DNA from 3 places in the Vibrio sp. E150_018 genome. Region 1 is predicted to be linked to each of the others. Evidence: predicted binding sites of a transcription regulator. Region 1 holds the regulator's gene; each other region holds the start of a gene.
What was found. The regulator CRP, encoded in region 1, controls carbon source genes, mostly activating them, when cyclic AMP is high. The targets are predictions, from matches to a motif close to TGTGANNNNNNTCACA.
Positions count from the first base shown of each region.

Region 2: the regulator CRP is predicted to act here: its motif matches at 1,355-1,370, upstream of mlc (sugar metabolism global transcriptional regulator Mlc).
Region 3: the regulator CRP is predicted to act here: its motif matches at 1,085-1,100, upstream of ACE3G9_RS03985 (CTP synthase).

Region 1 is NZ_JBHGNY010000006.1:153,697-155,898, reverse strand. Features, by position in the region: gene ACE3G9_RS08590 (phosphoribulokinase) at 1-548, shown strand, start outside; gene crp (cAMP-activated global transcriptional regulator CRP) at 790-1,422, shown strand; gene ACE3G9_RS08580 (aromatic amino acid transport family protein) at 1,661-2,202, opposite strand, start outside.
Region 2 is NZ_JBHGNY010000009.1:104,103-106,304, forward strand. Features, by position in the region: gene mlc (sugar metabolism global transcriptional regulator Mlc) at 65-1,279, opposite strand; gene pyk (pyruvate kinase) at 1,548-2,202, shown strand, end outside.
Region 3 is NZ_JBHGNY010000002.1:277,033-279,234, forward strand. Features, by position in the region: gene relA (GTP diphosphokinase) at 1-74, shown strand, start outside; gene mazG (nucleoside triphosphate pyrophosphohydrolase) at 170-970, shown strand; gene ACE3G9_RS03985 (CTP synthase) at 1,185-2,202, shown strand, end outside.

The DNA of each region.
Region 1 (2,202 bases):
ACCAAATGCCCGGCACCTTTACTCCATGGCAAGACCTACCAGAAAATACTGATGTATTGTTTTATGAAGGATTACATGGTGGTGTAGTCGATGGCGATATCAATGTCTCTAAGCATGTGGACTTTTTGATTGGCATGGTACCGATTGTAAACCTTGAATGGATCCAAAAATTCGTCCGAGATACTCGTGACCGCGGCCATTCACGAGAAGCCGTGATGGACTCTATTGTTCGCTCAATGGATGACTACTTAAATTATATCACGCCGCAATTCTCCCGTACTCACATCAACTTTCAGCGCGTCCCTACCGTCGATACTTCTAATCCACTTAATGCCAAAGGCATACCGAGTTTGGATGAGAGTTTTGTAGTGATCCGCTTGCGTGGAATTAAAAACGTCGACTTTCCATATCTACTATCAATGATTGAAGGCTCTTTCATGTCGCGTCACAACACCCTCGTAGTACCTGGTGGCAAGATGAGTTTTGCAATGGAATTAATCATTCAACCACTGCTTCATCAACTAATCGAAACAGGTAAAATCGCCTAAAGTGTTACTCAGAACACACTTAGTGACTAGTCTGTGACCTTGAACACAATTTAATGATGAAAAACCCCATAGTTAGCCGCTCAAAGTCAAGAAATCCGATCTAGAAAGAGGTACTATAAAAACACTAATGCAACACAACTTGCAGCAATAACATTTAACACCTATTCTATTTGACCAGTTTAGCCGGTCTCAGGATGAATGACTCAAAACTGAGCAAGCCTTGTAGAGGAAGTAACAAATTATGGTTCTAGGTAAACCTCAAACAGATCCAACATTAGAGTGGTTTCTATCTCACTGTCATATCCATAAGTACCCATCAAAAAGTACTTTGATTCACGCTGGTGAGAAAGCAGAAACACTGTATTACATTGTTAAAGGGTCTGTGGCAGTATTAATCAAGGATGAAGAAGGCAAAGAGATGATCTTGTCTTACTTGAACCAAGGTGACTTCATTGGTGAATTAGGTCTTTTTGAAGAAGACCAAGAACGTACCGCTTGGGTTCGTGCAAAATCTCCTTGTGAAGTTGCGGAAATCTCATTTAAAAAATTCCGTCAATTAATCCAAGTTAACCCAGACATTCTGATGCGCCTTTCTGCCCAAATGGCAAAACGTCTACAAATCACTAGCCAAAAAGTGGGTGACTTAGCATTCCTAGACGTAACTGGTCGTATCGCTCAAACGCTACTTAATCTAGCAAAACAACCAGATGCAATGACGCACCCAGACGGTATGCAAATCAAGATCACTCGTCAAGAGATCGGTCAGATTGTTGGCTGTTCACGTGAAACCGTTGGTCGCATCTTGAAGATGCTAGAAGAGCAAAACCTGATTTCTGCTCACGGTAAAACTATCGTAGTCTACGGAACGCGTTAAGATTTAATATCCGCGTTTAGTAGAGTAAGAAAAATTAAAAGCCACTGAATGGTAAGTTCAGTGGCTTTTTTAGTATTTGTAATTTAAGAACGTTGCTCGGGCGCTTCGCTGCTTGTAGCTCGAAAAAGATAACAGCGAAAAGATTAGTAACGTGTCGTGGTAAGCAACCGAAGCCAAGCTTTTGTTTTTCCTAGCTTCGAGAAGCGCAGCGCCCTAAACACGAGTATCGAAAGAGGTCTTACCCTATCGCCGGCAATACTCCAAGACTAATCATCATTTGTACCACAATAATCACCACACCTGCTGCTAGCGTTAGCATGAGAGCTGGCGTACCGCCAGAGACGGTGAAGGCTTGTTTATCTTGATTGAGTGTACGAGAACGCATCACCATTGCGACAGGGAGTAAGATAGCCAATATCGCCAATGCAATTGCGGCATAACCAAGAGCCATGATAAAACCTTGCGGGTAAAATAACGCAAAGCATAGTGGTGGAATAAAGGTCACTAGCGCGATACCAACACGTCCGCCTTTGCTTTTATTTTTATTTAAGCTGTCACCTAAGAATTCAAATAATCCTAAGCTCACACCTAAAAAAGAGGTGATTAATGCTAAATCAGCAAATACTGAGACCACTTGTGAAATAGCCGAGCTATGAATTACTTTTGATAACGTACCGACTAAGGCTGTCACATCTCCTGCTTGAGATAATGTCGCTTGATCAACCACACCGAGCGTGGCCAGTTGCCATAAGATGTAGACCACTAGCGGCAGTAAAGAGC
Region 2 (2,202 bases), on a different contig from region 1:
ACAACAAAGCCAGCAATTACGCTGGCTTTATTTATACATACCCTAGTAACTTCAAGATGCAGAATTAGCCTTCAACCACCTTCAAGAGCAATGAACCGTCATAAAGTGCCTGCTTAATCAATGCCGCACCTGGCATCGTGGTTTGAGTAAAGAATTTACTTTCCACTAAAGGCACACCTTTGTGAAAAATAGGTAGGCTATATTGCTGCAAAGCTTGCTCAATAGCGGGAAATAAAATTGACTTAGCTTTGGTTAATGCACCACCAAGCAATATTTTTTCTGGGCTAAATATATTTACCATAATAGCAATGCCCTTACCTAAATCTCTCCCTAGCTTCTCAATGGTTTGTTTAGCTAATTCATCACCTTCTAACGCTGCTGAGCAAATGGTTTCCATCGTAATATTATTAACCGATAATATTGTTGGCTCGCCTTGAGCAACTTTCTCGGTAACAGCACGGCACACCGCTTGGGAGGACGCGACCGTATCTAAACAACCGCGCTTGCCACACTCACATACGGCACCATCAGGATCAATTTGAATATGTCCTAACTCTCCGATGTTGCCATTACGACTGTAAACCAAACGTCCATTTAAAATCACTCCAGCCGCAACGCCTTGGTGATTACTAATGAGTAATGAATTATCAACTTCTTGAGACTGACCAAACAACATTTCTGCCAAAGCCCAAGCACAAGTATCATTTGCAATAAAAACTGGTACGCCCGTTTGAGCATAGATTGCGGGGCCTAACGCTAAATTTTTAATATTAAAATGCGGCATCTGAATCACCACACCTTCAGAGAAATTGACCAGAGCAGGTAGTGTCACTGCAATACTGGTCATCCTCTCAACTAAATGGGCATTCTGAACAAAAAAACTCTCAATTTCATTTAAGATTTGTTGTTGTAATCGATCTTGATTTGAGGCTTCTATTTCCACCTTATAATCGGTGACCACCTCTCCTCCAAGTTCGTGTAAGGCAATAATTATATAGCCCTTACCGAGTCTAATAGACAGAAACTGCCAACCAGTATTATCGGTTTGTAGCCCCACAGCAGGACGACCCCGACTAAGAGACTCTTGTACTACGGTTTCATGAATTAAGTACCCTTCCATTAATTCACGAGAAATTTTAGTAATACTGGCTGGTGCCAAGCCACTTAATTTTGACAGATCGATACGAGAGATTGGGCCAAACTGATCGATGAGTTTATATACACGACCTGTATTGACTTGCTTAATTTGATCAATATGACCAGGTTGAGCCATGTACATAAAGAACTCCTTTTGAAAAACCTGTCGCAATTTTTTTACACTGCAAACTAATTGTGAAGCACCATACAACCGTTGCGTGACAAGTATCACGCTTAAATTATAAATATTGGCTATTCTGACAGTTTTAAACACTAAATAAATTTAAAGTAAAACACACACGAATTATAGGGATAAATTTTCAAACACTATTTATTAAATAAACTCATAAAATTACACTTTAATTAATGATAACGTATAAATAATTTATATATCTGAAATGGAGTAATTCATGTCTCAACGTTTAAGACGTACCAAAATTGTCACTACCCTTGGTCCAGCCACAGACAAAGATAATGTCCTGGAAAATATCATCAAAGCTGGTGCTAATGTTGTCCGAATGAACTTCTCACATGGTTCAGCTGAGGACCATATTATTCGAGCAGAAAAAGTCCGCACGATTGCGGCAAAATTAGGCATTCATGTGGCTATTTTAGGTGACTTACAAGGCCCTAAAATTCGTGTTTCAACCTTCAAAGACGGAAAAATTCAATTAAATATTGGTGATAAATTTACACTGGATAGTGATCTTGAAAAAGGCCATGGTGACCAACATGCTGTCGGTTTAGACTATAAAGAATTACCAAAAGATGTGGGGCCTGGTGATATTCTTTTACTTGATGATGGTCGTGTCCAACTTAAAGTAACCAGTGTCGATGGCAATAAAGTACATACCGAAGTCACCGTTGCTGGCCCTCTTTCAAATAATAAGGGTATCAATAAAAAAGGTGGTGGTTTATCCGCTGATGCCTTAACTGACAAAGACAAACAAGACATTATCACGGCTGCAAAAATCAAAGTAGACTACCTTGCTATCTCTTTCCCACGCAATGGCGAAGATATGCATTATGCCCGTCGCTTAGCGCGTGACGCTGGTCTTGAAGCCA
Region 3 (2,202 bases), on a different contig from region 1:
TGGAAATCTTATCGCGGATTATCGCTCGGATTGAACAGCTCAAAGATGTATTAAGAGTGAAGCGTCTGAAATAACCGAATCAGTGCCAATATCAACACCGCTTAATCTTATAAGCGGTGTTTTACTATCTGAATCTCACTGTTACTAGAAAGAATATAAAGAGAAAGTCATGACAATACCAATTGAACAGCTCAAATCCATCATGCAACAGTTACGTGATCCTGAAAATGGTTGTCCTTGGGATAAAAAGCAAACTTTTGATTCTATTGTGCCTCACACCATCGAAGAAACTTATGAAGTGGCGGATGCGATCCTCAATCAAGATTGGAAAAACCTACAAGAAGAGCTAGGTGACTTGTTGTTTCAAGTGATTTTCTACAGTCAGTTGGCCAGCGAGCAACAACTATTTGATTTCGAAGATGTGGTGAAAGGGGTGAACGAGAAACTCATACGTCGCCATCCTCATGTTTTTGCAGATGAAAATATTGAGACAGAAGATGAACTGAATGCGCGTTGGGAACAAGAGAAGCAAAACGAAAAATTACAGCAAGGCAAAGTAGAGGAAAGTATTCTAGACTCTATACCAAAAGCATTACCAGCTTTATCACGAGCTAATAAATTACAGCAAAAATGCGCTAAATACGGCTTTGATTGGGGCACCTTAGGTCCTGTCGTTGATAAGGTTCACGAGGAAATCGATGAGGTCATGGAAGAAGCCTTACAAGTTGATAAAAATGAGCTGCGCATTGAAGAAGAGCTTGGCGACTTAATGTTTGCGACGGTCAATTTAGTTAGGCATCTAGGCAAAGACCCTGAAGTGGCTTTGGCTAAAGCAAACCATAAATTTGAGCGCCGTTTTCGTGGGGTAGAATCTATTATCTATGGACAAGGTAAAGAATTGATGGATTGCTCTTTACAAGAACTTGATATTCAGTGGGAAAATGTAAAATTAGCAGAAAAAAGAATATAACCAATACTTTTTATGCTTATTAATTGTTTTATATAGAGATTATTTATCTGTAATACGAGGCTTCCCTTGCGGAGATAGCTAAATTGATTTGAAGCAAGAAATAAATTAATCGAGTGTGATAGATTTCACGTTGTAGCGGAAAAGGGGTTCTGGTATATTTTCATCCCGTCCAGAAGAAATCCATTTCCCTCATTCAACCAATTTCAGGTTAAGCATGACGACAAATTACATTTTTGTTACTGGTGGGGTCGTATCCTCTCTAGGTAAAGGTATTGCAGCAGCATCACTTGCAGCGATTTTAGAAGCTCGTGGTCTTAAAGTGACCATGATGAAACTAGATCCATACATCAACGTGGATCCAGGCACAATGAGCCCGATTCAACATGGTGAAGTATTCGTTACTGAAGATGGCGCTGAAACCGATCTCGATCTTGGTCACTACGAACGCTTTATTCGTACCAAGATGAGTAAACGTAATAACTTTACGGCAGGTCGTGTTTACGAAGATGTTCTACGTAAAGAACGTCGCGGTGACTATCTAGGTGCAACCATTCAGGTTATTCCTCATATCACAAATTCAATCAAAGACCGCATTATTGCTGGCTCTGAAGGTCACGATATCGCGATCGTTGAAATTGGTGGTACGGTAGGTGATATTGAGTCTCTACCATTTATGGAAGCCATTCGTCAGTTAGCAGTTGAAGTTGGTCGTGAGAATGCATTATTCATGCACTTAACTTTAGTTCCTTACCTTGCAGCAGCAGGTGAAGTGAAAACTAAGCCAACCCAGCACTCTGTAAAAGAATTACTTTCTATTGGTATTCAACCAGATATTTTAGTTTGTCGTAGTGATCGTATCATTCCGGCTAACGAACGTAAGAAAATTGCACTATTCTGTAATGTGCAAGAAAAAGCCGTGATCTCAATGAAAGATGTGGATTCTATTTATAAGATCCCACAACTGATTCGTGCGCAAGGCTTAGATGACTTAGTGTGTACTCGTTTTGGTATTAGTGCTCCTGAAGCCGACTTGACCGAATGGGAACAAGTGATTTACGAAGAAGCAAATCCAACCGGTGAAGTGACTATCGGTATGGTTGGTAAATACACTGAATTACCAGATGCATACAAATCGGTTAACGAGGCATTAAAACATGCAGGCTTGAAAAATCGTCTAAGTGTTAACATTAAGTATATTGATTCTCAAGATCTTGAATCTAAAGGTGTTGAGT